3 regions of the Thalassotalea fusca genome follow, and region 3 is predicted to be linked to each of the others. Evidence: riboswitches for the same ligand, from Rfam matches in the RefSeq annotation. Region 3 holds a riboswitch; each other region holds the start of a gene.
The links. Region 3 has a riboswitch for cyclic di-GMP ahead of ACSLUK_RS10300 (PEP-CTERM sorting domain-containing protein). Riboswitches for the same ligand answer to the same signal wherever they lie in the genome.

Region 1: it holds a riboswitch for cyclic di-GMP, as region 3 does, so the genes downstream of both, ACSLUK_RS17590 (DUF3718 domain-containing protein) here and ACSLUK_RS10300 (PEP-CTERM sorting domain-containing protein) in region 3, are expected to answer to the same signal.
Region 2: it holds a riboswitch for cyclic di-GMP, as region 3 does, so the genes downstream of both, ACSLUK_RS03585 (aldo/keto reductase) here and ACSLUK_RS10300 (PEP-CTERM sorting domain-containing protein) in region 3, are expected to answer to the same signal.

What each region holds. Positions count from the first base shown of each region.
Region 1 covers NZ_JBQRUN010000020.1:39,976-44,393, forward strand. The annotation lists gene ACSLUK_RS17570 (substrate-binding periplasmic protein) at 1-229, shown strand, start outside; gene ACSLUK_RS17575 (RidA family protein) at 337-795, shown strand; gene ACSLUK_RS17580 (DUF1428 domain-containing protein) at 877-1,224, opposite strand; gene ACSLUK_RS17585 (patatin-like phospholipase family protein) at 1,310-2,461, opposite strand; gene ACSLUK_RS17590 (DUF3718 domain-containing protein) at 2,637-2,996, opposite strand; cyclic di-GMP riboswitch class I at 3,059-3,155, opposite strand; gene ACSLUK_RS17595 (3-oxoacid CoA-transferase subunit B) at 3,407-4,063, opposite strand; gene ACSLUK_RS17600 (CoA transferase subunit A) at 4,075-4,418, opposite strand, start outside.
Region 2 covers NZ_JBQRUN010000002.1:287,309-291,726, reverse strand. The annotation lists gene ACSLUK_RS03595 (Nif3-like dinuclear metal center hexameric protein) at 1-408, opposite strand, end outside; gene ACSLUK_RS03590 (LysR family transcriptional regulator) at 827-1,711, shown strand; gene ACSLUK_RS03585 (aldo/keto reductase) at 1,774-2,715, opposite strand; cyclic di-GMP riboswitch class I at 2,994-3,076, opposite strand; gene ACSLUK_RS03580 (tetratricopeptide repeat protein) at 3,210-4,418, shown strand, end outside.
Region 3 covers NZ_JBQRUN010000007.1:28,036-32,453, reverse strand. The annotation lists gene ACSLUK_RS10305 (alpha-amylase) at 82-2,085, opposite strand; cyclic di-GMP riboswitch class I at 2,383-2,465, shown strand; gene ACSLUK_RS10300 (PEP-CTERM sorting domain-containing protein) at 2,573-3,736, shown strand; gene ACSLUK_RS10295 (FG-GAP repeat domain-containing protein) at 3,997-4,418, shown strand, end outside.

The DNA.
Region 1 (4,418 bases), on a different contig from region 3:
TATCGCCCAAAAGCTAGGTGTCAACCTTAAAATGCTGACCCCTTCCGTCGATGCAACATACACTTTTTTAGTCTTTCATGAGAGTAAATCGGCCGTACTTGAGCAGTATGATACGACAATAAAGCAAATGATCTTGGATGGAACCATGGAGTCAATTTATCAGAAATACGGGTATAGTTATGACATATTGATGAAACTTGGCCGTGCAAATTCCCATAACAGCAATTAAGGACAAAAAGACGTCATGAACATATAGGCGTCATGAATATAAAGTGCAGCACACTTTGTGTTATTAATTAACTAAAGCAATAAAATTAACAAAACAGGGAGTACATTATGAGGTTTGTTCAGTTCGTTTACTTCATCATAGCGTTTAACATGTCATCTTGGCCTTGCAGTGCTTACCAAGATAAACACGTTGAATTCTTGAATGATAATCACCACAAAAGTAGTAATCTGCCATTTTCTCAAGCTGTGAGAGTAGGGGAACTTGTTTTCTTGTCTGGAGAAATTGGTGTGGATAAGACTACAGGGAAATTGGTCACGGGTGGTATTCGAGCGGAAGCAAAGCAAACGATGAATAACATTAAATCAACACTCGCCGCGCACGGTATGTCAATGGGATATCTGGTAAAGTGCACCGTTATGCTTGCAGATATTAGCGAGTGGCAGGCGTTTAATGAAGTTTATATTAGTTATTTTGAACAACCTTACCCCGCGAGAAGTGCGTTTGGTGCGAATGGGTTAGCGCTAGGTGCTAAAGTTGAAGTGGAGTGTATTGCGAGTTCGGCGTAATCGAACTCGCCCAGTTGAACTTTACTAAAATTAAACGCAGTATTTTAATTTCAAGAAGCTCAATAAATGATTAATTGCCGTCTATTCATCAACGACCATCTGAAAGCCGCCGAAAATCATACGACTACCATCAAACGGCATAGGAACATCAGTGAGTCTAGGATCCTCCATCACTTTCTGCATACCAGCATCACGAATGTCACGACTAGGCCAGACTATCCAAGAAAACACAACAGTCTCATCATCTTTGCATTTTACGGCCATAGGAAACGAAGTGACTTTACCTTCGGGGACATCTTCGCCCCAGCATTCTATTAATCTTAATGCGCCATGATCCTTAAACACTTGCGCTGAATCTTTTGCATGTTGAATGTATTCAGATTTATTGGCTGTTGGCACTGCAAGTACAAATCCTTCTATAAATTCCATATATTTCCCCTTGTGTTTAAGTTCATTTAATCATAGCCCAAAACCAAAACGAGTGTAATTGAGGTAAGTTTGGTAATAACTCTTCTTAAAGCTCGATAAACTTTCTAATTGCTGATTCTCTTGCCATTGCATCTTCAAACCCGAGCTTAATGAGCTGTTTACAATAGTTTTTTTCAAATAGTAGGTAGCTAATAATACTACTTTCGGAATCGTTTGTTATTCCGAAAGTACGAAGTAAGACTTTAATCGGTATGGGAAGGTCATTAAAGTATTCTACCGCCATTGCATTGAAATCATGGCTAGGGTTAATCAAGAATGAATCTATCCTTTTGAGCCCTTCATGGCTTTTCTTATAATCGGTAGGCAGCTGCTCTAACGTTTGGTTAATGCGATGCATCCGTTCTAAATCACTTTGTAAAGTATCAGAAAATATACCATCAAGTAAGTGACCAGCTACTGTTGAAGCCGTCGGAGGGTGAGGGTTGTTTTCTCGCGCATGTAATGGCTCTTTTGGTTGTTCGACACCCACGATGAATAGCTTTCTACCACCAAGATGAATAGCCGGACTTAATGGCGACAGCTGGTGGATAGAACCATCACCTAAATGTTCCCGTTGGATTTTTACGGAAGGAAACACGAGCGGAATAGCTGCCGATGCTAACAGGTGTTCATTTGTCAGTTGGCTAGGCTGGCCGCGTCTTTTTGCGCGAAACCACGGAGAGATCGAGCTTTTGGACTGATAAAAGCTAATGGAATTCCCGCTACTATAACTTGATGCGGTAACTGAAACAGCGTCTAAATAGCCTTTAATAATATTGTTGTCAATTCGATTGTAATCTATGACGTCATTAAGTAGTCGTCGTAATGGCTCGTTGTTTAGGAGACTTCTCGATTTTCTATTCGCGTAATCTGCCTGAAAACTTGCCAACATACCACGGCCAATGTGACCGAAAACTCGCATAGTGTCGCTATGATATACATGATGGGTTTTAAGGTTTTTCCACACCCACTCTAGCTTTTTAACGCCTAAATGAAAACACGATGCATAACATGCCAAGGCAGTACTATTGATGGCACCAGCCGATGTACCGCAGATGATAGGAAACGGTGTAGCATGATGGCGAGGCATAAATTTAGCTATCGCCGATAATACCCCAACTTGATAAGCGGCACGTGCGCCCCCTCCAGTAAGTACTAGTGCATTGCTTGCATGAGTGTTATTACGTTTTCTTGTCATTCACTGGTGGGTTTTTATTAGATTTTATACTTAGTTACATTGTAATCAAAAAATGTAAGTTTCACTACTTGTGATTTTGTGGCAAAAAAAAACCAGCATAAATGCTGGTTTTTTAAAGACAGAAGAATTATTAACTTGTAAAACATTAATATTAACGTCTACCTGTTAATAATGTTTAGCTACTCACGCGTGCGTTGGCAGCTTCTATCAAAGGTTGCGATCCAGACTGGATTAGCGCAAGATTTTCTGAAACTACTTTCTTAGGTAATTTACCTATGATTAAAGTACCCGTTTCGTTTGAACCTCTTGCTGATGCAAACTCCAGTAAGTTCTGCCCATTACATTGAATACTCTTAAAAATCTTACGAATTTTCAGTTTATTCGTTTTCAAAAATGTACGCATACGTTTTTTATCGTCGGCAGCTACATATTCACATACGCTTTGCGCAATGTTACTTGCTTCTGCTTTCGGTGTATAAACGGATGACGTCAATGTCAAAACTGTAAGGGTAGATGCTAATAATAATTTTTTCATTTTAATAACCTTAAATCTTAAATTAGTTAAAAAAAGAAAAAACCACAGGACGTACCTATTAACTCGGTAACTCCGCTGTCATAGTCCAACATAATATGTTTAAACCTTAGACCGGTGGTTTTGCGTCGTACGTTTTCGCGTACTTTGCCTTTTCTTTGTCGAACTCTAGTATGCGAAATTACCATGTTAAATGCAAGGGTATGGACATTTTATCTATTTTCTATGAAGGCAGGTTATTTTATTTTACTTAAATATCAACAGAGTATGGTAGGTGGGTAAAATATTAAATTGCAGAAATTAGCGAGGAATTGTTGTTAACTTATCAATATTAACTAACTGATTTGTCAATACTTTGTAATTTTAACTGATTTCTGTCATTAGCATTTTTGCTAATGACAGAAGATTATTCACTAAAATTGCATTTCTGGTACAACATCAGGCACAACAAGCTCACCTTCAGTAAGCTTAACTATTTCTTCCACTGAAACGCCAGGAGCACGCTCTAGTAAATGGAATTTACCGTCTTTAATTTCGATAAAGGCTAGGTCAGTCAGTACTTTCTTAATACAACCTTTTCCTGTAAGTGGTAAAGTACAATTGCTGAGCAACTTTGATTCGCCATGTTTAGACGCATGCGTCATTGTCACAATAATATTGTCTGCACCAGCAACTAGGTCCATGGCGCCGCCCATACCTTTGATAAGCTTTCCCGGAATCATATAGGAAGCGATATTACCATGAACGTCTACTTCAAAAGCACCAAGTACTGTTAAGTCGACGTGTCCGCCTCTGATCATGGCAAATGATTCCGCGGAATCAAAAATAGAAGCGCCTGTGGCCATAGTAACTGTTTGTTTACCAGCGTTAATAAGATCTGCGTCTATGGTCTCTTCTGTTGGGAATTCTCCCATACCTAATAGGCCATTTTCAGACTGCAGCATAACTTCCATACCTTGTGGCACATAGTTAGCTACTAACGTCGGAATGCCAATGCCTAAGTTGACGTAATATCCGTCTTGTAGCTCTTGTGCTACACGCTGCGCAAGTTGTTCTCTTGATAAAGCCATTGGTAACCTCCTTACGAACGAATTGTTCTTTGTTCTATGCGTTTTTCGAAAGTGCCTTGGATAAGACGATCAACGTAAATACCTGGCGTATGAATTTGATCAGGATCTAGTTCTCCTGGTTCAACGATTTCTTCTACTTCAACTACCGTAATTTTACCAGCAGTGGCAGCCATCGGATTGAAGTTACGTGCGGTTTTACGATAAACGAGGTTACCAAAACGGTCGGCTTTCCACGCTTTTACAATAGCAAAATCGCCAGTAATTGATGGTTCTAGAATATATTTACGACCGTCAAACTCACGTTCTTCTTTGCCTTCGGCAACTAAAGTTCCGTATCCCGTTGCTGTAAAGAATG
Region 2 (4,418 bases), on a different contig from region 3:
TCCTTGCAAAGACACACAGAGCTCATTACCTATTTCCAGTGGGTTAATATCACCAATGTTTAATCGTCTTGCCAATTGTACATTGTTGCCAAGTTCTTCATGTATATCTAAAGGCAAATGATAAGCAAACAAGCTGATGCCGTTATCAATCAACGCTTTTATACGTTGATACTTCATGCCACGAATAACATATGATTCGTTTTTCCAAAAATAACCATGATGTACGACCAAAGCATCAGCCTCGCGCGCAATTGCGGCTTCTATAAGTGATTGCGTTGCCGTTACCCCTGTTACTACTTTATTGATCGTGCCTTTGCCTTCTATTTGAAGACCATTGGGACAAAAGTCTTTGATCCTGTTTGGTGAAAGTAACGCATTTAATTCACGTTCAAAAACGGATAATTTCATGATATTTCCTGTAATGATTCTCATGTATGCTCGGTTTTCAGTAAGACTATGCTCCGGCGACACATGAGTGATAATTTATTTATTTTTATTAGAGCGTGTTGACCTTTGCTGTTCATTTTTGCAGCTGACAGTTTGGCATTTAGACTAGGCAGAGCCTTCGTCGTGTAGTTATTCTCCTCCAGTAAGGCGATAACACAGTATAAATGCCAAACGGGCGCTGCCCGAAGGGTTCAATTGAGCGCGCTTTGCTCATTGTTGCTCGATTTTTACGTAGAACAACTATGCTACAAACCGAGCGCCGCGATCAAAGCACGCTCAAGTTGAACAAAAATTTGTACCTCAAAGATCAACACGCTCTAGTAGCAAATGAGTTTAATAATTTCTAATTTGCTGTGAAGATGGCTCAAGGAAGATTTATATGCATGGATACAACCAACAAGGTCAGTATTGGGATTTGCTGTATAGTTATATGGTATTAGCTGAACATGGTAAGATGCGTAAGGCGGCTGGCGCCTTGAGTGTCAGTACGTCAACGTTAAGCAGGCGTATGGAGAAGCTTGAACTAGTATTGAACATTTCACTTTTTAGAAGACACCCCGATGGTATTGTTCTGACAGAGGAAGGTCGACAACTCGCTGAGCATTGTAAAACGTTAGATAGTAATCTAACGGATATTATCCAATCAATTCGACATTACAATTCAAGTTCACCCAAGATTATTCGTTGCTCTATTGTTGCTGATATCGCAAGGTTTATTGTGCTGCCTCATTTACAAGAATTTTATCGAGACAACGCTAATGTGATGATCGAAATTGATACTGCGATGCAACTCGTGGATTTGGTCAGTGAAGATTGGGATTTGGCGATTCGTTTTTCCCGCCCTGAAAAAGGCGCCTTGGTAGTCAAACGACTAGCGTCGACAAGAATTAGTCTTTACCGGCACAAAGATATGGAAATTGATTTACAGGTGCCCATCCCTTTCATTGGCTGGCACATAAGAGATGCCGACTTTCTCCCCAACAAATTGATTCAAAATGTAGGTAATTGGCACGAAGCTCTAAGGGTTTCAGATTTTTCTGAAGCCTTAGCAGCAATGCAGGCAGGAATTGGCACTGGGTTTATGCCGGATTATGTCGCACGTCAACTCAATGAGTATGTTCCTGTAGCGTTACCCAATACTAATCAGCTAGTCAATATCTGGCTGGTTGTACGTGAGGCTTCTTCACGTCAGCCTCACGTTAGGAAGTTTATGCAATTTATCGACGATATATTGCATCAACACAATGGGTTGAATTTGAACTAACCACGCGAACATGAGTTGTGTTGGTTAAATAGCGCGATTGGTAATCGCGCAACTTTCCCATTTTAAGCGATGAAAATTTCTTCAACGGCGTACGTAAGATCTGCTGGCAGCTCATATTGACAGGCAACGATGTTGCTTTGTATTTGCTCCAATGATGAGACGCCAATCGCAATGTTGCTTACAATATTTCGCGATATCAGCCACGACAACGCCAAAGTGGCCATTGGTACGTCTGCTTCCATACTCAACACTTGTAACTGCTTGGCCTTTTCGAGGTTGGCCGTATTATGATATTTATCTCGCATTTGTTGACTGTAATTGCCTATGAGTGAAGAGGAGGGAATCTGGTTTGTTAAGTTTTTTCCTGCGAGAATGCCCGACGCCAATGGGCTCCAACACATTAACCCTAACCCCTTGGATTCAACAAGCGGTGACAGGTGTTTTTCGACGTAGGCACGCTCTAAAAGTGAATATTCTGCCTGCTCCAAAATTGGCGGTTCGTAGCCCATGCGCTCACAAATATCGTAGGCTGCTATGAGTTGCTCAGCCGTCCATGCACTTGTACCCCAATAAAGAATCTTGCCTTCTCGAATCAAGTCATTGAATGTTCTAATCGTTTCTTGCAGAGGTGTATTGTTGTCATAGCGGTGACAAAGAAAAATATCGATGTAGTTAGTTTGTAATTGTTTCAAGCTATTTGTGACTGACGCTCGTATGTGTTTCCGCGATAGTCCACGATCATTTACGTTGTCGCTCATAGGCCAGTAGCACTTGGTACAGATAACCAGATTGTCGCGGTTTAGCTGGCTAAACACTTTACCCATAGCGGCTTCGGCCGGACCATAGACATCGGCAGTATCGAATGTGGTGACACCATTGTCGACAGCGTATCGAATAATGCTATCGGTTTCTTTTTCATTCAATCGAATGCCAAAGTTTTTCCACCCTCCAACTGATAAGATACTCGTGTATAGACCTGAATGACCAAACTTCCTGTATTTCATAATAAATCCTAATTGAACTGTGGCAACAACAGCCGTCATGTAATGTGGAAACAGTATGAGTGGATAAATAAGCAGGCGCAACGCTCAAGATTGAAACAGCTGTTGCATGATTAGTGTAACGGCAATAGAAAAGTACTATTGCATAGCTAATTGACTATTGGTAGACAAAAAGAATTAATAGATAGGATCTATGAAAAAAAGAGAAGGCACGCAAAGATTACCGTGGGAAATTAGTCAGCAGTATGACCAAGTATAGATAAGCCCCCACTATATCTAAATTCGGTAGTTCCGCTGTCGTAGGTTTCCCCTTAGACCGGTAACTTTGCGTCACTAGTTTTCACTAGTTTTGCCCTTTTCGAGCTTTAGCGGCTCTGATAATCATTATAGGTATAAATATCTTAATGTAAACCTTTTTTGTATTTGCTTGATTAATTTCAGTATTATGCATAGCCTAGTGGTCGAATTTATTTGTCGTTCATCGTTATGGAGTGGCCGTGCTGTCTGAAAATCACGATTCATTTAATCGGATGATTAGCCGCAAACTAATCCAGTGTGTTTTGATTGCTCATTTAGTCTATGCAGCAGCGTCACAAGCTAATATTGTCGAAGACATTAGCCATAATACTGCGCATGTTGATAAATATTACACGATGAACAAAGAAATGCTGCCCTACGATGGTGTAGTTGAACTAGCGACTGCTGTAATTGCTAACCGACAGTATTATGACAAGAACACGATCGCCAAAATGTTTATCTTGTTGGCCGATACCGCTATCAACAAAGGTGCGTTAGCCAAAGCCATGCAATTTGCGCAAGACGGCTTAACGATTGAAGATATTTCGCCTGAACTTGTACTAAATCTAAAGTTAAAAATAGTTCAAGGGCATTACGCTCAAGGTAAATTTCATCAAGCAAAGCAACTATCGATAGAAGCGGTGGCGCTTTCCAGAGAGCTAGATAGTGCACTTTATCGTCTACTTGCCCTTAGTTATCGAGCTATGACTAACGCATTGGTTGGCGAGCATGCGTTAGCTTTTGCCGACTTGCAAGAAGTGGACGACTTATTAAAGGCACATCAAGAATTTTCGGAACACATTGAAGTTATCGAAATTTTAGCATTGTCTCGATTTTATTTAGAGGACTTCGACTCAGCGATCACTTTGTACAATCGCGTGCTCAAGTTGCGCTATGACCTCAATATGAAGCAAAACGTCGAAAAAACTTATTATAGTCTGGCAACTACGTACCTTATGTCGGACCGACTTGAGGATGCATATAACGGCTATTGGGAAGCAAAAAAATACGCAGAACTTGCTGATGCACCCATTCGGCTTGCCTACGCACACTTAGGACTAGGACAGGTGCTGCACCGCATGAACAATTATCAAGAAGCACAACAGGAACTTGTGCAGGCGGAAGCTTTGTTCTCGGTTGAAAACTTATCAAAGCCGTATTTAGATACTCTGATTACACTGGCTAAGAATAGTCTCGCGTTGTCGTTAGAAGACGAATATCAAACTTATTTACTTAGAGCCATGGCGATCGCTGAAAACACAGAACTCACAGCAAAGCAGATCTCATTATTTTCAATGCTTTCATCACTATACGCTGGCAGAGGGGACTATCAAAAAGCATTCTTAGTACAATCGCAATACATCGATTTTTTACTAAAACAGCGTACAAATATAGTTTATACGTCGCCT
Region 3 (4,418 bases):
GTGCTTTTTTTAAGAGTTGGCATGGTAATTCATTGCATATGGCAATGCAATGAATTACCAACTGTGAGTCAATTGTACCGTTTAAAATGACTTAATTTCTGCGTCTGATTGGTTGAAGATAAATCGGTTAATTTTACCACATTGCGCCATGTGATTATTCGACGCATAAGGAATCCCTTGTTGTGAAATGTCAGACTCCCAACCCTGACCGTTTTTGACAAAGGCCTTAAGTTCGAACCAGCCATTCGCCGTTCTATCACAATCCATATCCACATCTAGCATCCAGTAATGTGCGCCCCAAACATTGAGGGGTTCTTCACCATAACCATCAACGGCAACCGTTTTCTTCTCTCCCCAATTTATCGGCCACAAATCGATAGTCCAGTCTAGCGGTGTTCCTTCAGCGGCACTCGATTGGTTTATTTGAGCTCCATACCAGTCAAGGTAACTGTCTCCTACTTTCCACGGTGATGTTGTCGCATTTTTAAGGTTGCGATGCTTAATGGGGATTGCACACAAAAAGTTAGTGATAGTGCACTCTAGGCCCATATGCTGACGAGCATAGTCATGGTCAATACCACCACGCACGAACATATCTTGCCCACTTTGGGTATTGGCCGAAATAAATACCACTGTCCGTTGCCAACCGTCACTAGGTGGAACAATTTGACTAGTTTTAGCACCTTGATGAATCGCCAATGCCTGCCAAGCAGCTAAATTAGTATCAATTGTTCCGTTAGCGCTCACTTCAACCGTATCTCCTGAACATGAATTGCCATCTTCACTGAGTTGTCCGTTAAGCACATTACAATAAATCCCCGGTGCCATGTCCGTTACAAGCGAAACAGACATAGTACTATCCTCTTTATTTATAGCGACAAAACCAGCACTACCTCGCCCAAATGCAATTTGGTTATTACCATTGTCCCACCAATTGGTCACTGTCCAGTTATCTGCGGTATTATTTCTAAAATCAACTGCGCCAGCGATATACTGCCATCGATGTTCACACTGCCAATCTTGCGCAAAACACATGAGTTGACCATTGTTATGGACGGGTACATCAGGCGCACCAGCATCAGTATCGTTATGAAATGCAAAACTCGACATTACCTTCGGATAGCCATACGGATAAGCTAACATGAACACATTCGCTAATTCGTATAAACGACCATCTTCAAAGGTCACTACGTTACCAGCACCGCCATGCCCTCGCTGATTATCGTGATTATCAACAAACACCACCGCATTGTAGCTAGGCATAAACCCCCAGCTTTCGCCGAATGTTTTCAACCAAGCGAGCTTCCCTTGTTTGAACGTTTCCCCTAACTTGGTTGAGTACTTAAACTCGGTAACTAAACCCGTACTAAGGTATTCACTGGCACTTATCGCTTCTCCTCCTTGGTCGATCACTTCCTGAAAGACCAAAGGTGTTCCATTGACTTTTGCCAGCACAGCTTGGATATCTTCAACTGCCATGTGTTTTGAGGCATCTAAACGAAAACCCGCGACACCAATGGACAATAAATCGTTCAGGTAACCTGCTAGTGTATCCTGTACATAAAATGAGCTAGTGTTTAAGTCTGCCAAACCAACTAATTCGCAGTTTTGCACTTGCCAGCGGTCGCCATAATTATTGATTGCACAAGTGTCATGAAAATCCCATGGGCTGTAGTCTGGAAATGATTTTTGACCATACGAACTTCCCGATACCCCCGTTCCACTTCCCGCAGCCATATGATTAATAACAGCGTCTACGTATATGTCTACGCCAACGCCTTTACAGCGAGTGACCATGTCAACAAATTCCGCTCGCGTACCGCCTCGACTGGTTAGTTGATAACTAACAGGCTGATACCTTGTCCACCATGCATCACCTTGAATATGTTCATTAGGTGGTGATACCTGAACCGCTGCAAATCCATTTGGCCCAAGATTACTTTCACATTCTTTTGCAACATCAGACCATTGCCACTCAAACAGATGGACAAATGTAGTCGGTTGCGAAGCCGCCTGCACTTGAATGCTTCCGACCGTGACCAGTAAAGCGCCTACCAGAGGGCTCAGTATTGTTGTTTTTTTCATATAATTCCCGCTTAGTTATTGTTGTTAAATTATTGTTACCCCTCATATCATCGAACAAAAAAACAACAATTCCAGCACTGAATAGTGTGAATACGTATGTAGCCGCACACAGTTGACTATGAAATGGGATAGAGTGAAATTGGAGGAGTCAATTTCTCAGTTGACGTAGCAAGCTGGCTCTAATGCATATACATATATCTATCGACTTGCCAAAAACTTCTCAAAATTTTCAGTAATTACAAACACAAAAACAGTTTTTAGTTTACAAGTTTTGTACTTTACGTTACGCTGACAAAAATTTGTAAAAGGCAAGTATGGCGAAATCCATATACGCAAAGCTTCCGACCTAAGGTGAAAACTATGGTAGCGGGGTTGCTGAAAAATTGAACTCACCAAGTTTTCTTGCCTTATTAATCAACTACATCACATTAGTTACTACTGCTGAATATAGCTATTGGATGTTTGAATTGAGACAAGGAAATTGCACATGAAAACGGGTTCATTTCGATTAGTTACTAGCGCGATAGTATTAAGCACTCTGTTCGCGACACAAGCAAATGCCAGCTTAGTAACCTCTTCAAAACACGAGCAAAACTCCGACGAACGTTTGAGCTATTACCTTTCGGGTATGGAAAACAACAATATTTTAGCCGCTGAAAATTCAGTGCTAAATATCCCTATCGATCTAAACCACCAATTTAACAGTAATTACGTTGTCTACAGCGACAATGACACGATTTCAGGACAAGTAAAAAACAATGTCCTTACGCTAAACATTGAAGAAGTGTCGAAAGATACGACAGTAAGTGTTTCACTCGTTAGTGACGATGAGTCGCGTAAAACTGCGTTTAGTCTTGTTGTCAATGTTTTGGACCAACCGACCTTTGCAATGCCTAACTATGCAATTGCGCTTAACGAAGATGCTGAACTTTCTTCTGCTTTATCGGGCGCGTCTATATTAAATATCGACAACGGCGGTATTTACTCCAACGGCAGTATCGATGAATTTTCGCCGTTTTCGCAAAAATCTTCGAGTTCATATGCAACGGCAAGTAGATCAAATGGAAAGGATAATGCCAGTGGTTACATTGCTTATGCCGGTTCAAAGATGCCCGCTTTAACACCAGATATGTTTAGCATTGAAATGTACTTACCATCATCCAATGGTGATATGAGTAATAATCAACTCAACGATCCAAAAGAAGCGATCATTGCGGCATTCAAAAAAGTAGCTGCACAACACCAAAGAAACAACGCGCCAACTATTACTGTTGCTGGAAGCCCACCTCCACAGGGTGCAGAAGAAGGCAATGACAATACGAATGGTTCGGATGAACAAAACAATGAACAAGTAGCACAGCAAGAAAATACTTCGCCAAACACCCATAATGCAGGTGACCCAGAAGGTACTGAGCCAAACTCTCCTACAGGTGATGATAACGAAGAGTTCACCGCTAATAACGACGGTGATTCAGAAAATGAAGGTGAAAACTCGCCGTTTGTAACACCAACCCCGGCTAATGAGAATGCAGAACTTATCGTCGCACAAACAACGGTAACTGAAATCCCAGAGCCTGCTACCTCTGCAATATTTGCTCTTGCACTTGCGGGGCTGGTTACTCGACAAAAATTAAAAAAACAGTCTATTTAGTATTTCTCTCTACTTCCATCGAAAGATGATTTTAAACAGGAGTTATTAACTCCTGTTTTTTTTCATTTAGAAGTATAAAGGTTTTGTTTTCCTCCCTTTTTTGCGCAGTCGGAAACAAAATGTAATACATTCCCCGTAGCATATTTTCATCTGGCGCTTTATGCTTTGCAGATTGAACTGATTCGCCTTTCTTACCATTCTTTGTGAAGCATGGCATAAGAGCCGATGATTTAACGGAATAATGTCAGATAGAGGACAAAATGGATAATAACAATCAAACGTCTCTGGCGATCAGCCTTTGCGCCTTACTTTTTGCCAGCCCTGGCATCGCGAAGAAAACTGATACGCAAAACTTAACTTTTAACAAATCCACGTTGAAAGCCGACGTTGCATTAAGTGGACACACAATGTGGTTACATAACGATAATGCAGCTAAGCACTTGCTTATTGCCGATAAAACCTTTGCGAGTAGGCAATTTATACTATTTAAAAATATCGATAACGCTGATATCCAATCAACAACCGTAGAAATGCCAAATGAGGCCATTGCCTATAGCGCAGGTACGCTAGCCGGTCACGATACTGAAGTGCTTTTTTACTTAACCGATAGCCAAGTGCTGAGTTATGACGTTACTACGAACAAACAACAAGCACTTTTTACCAGCCAGTCAATCTATTCGGG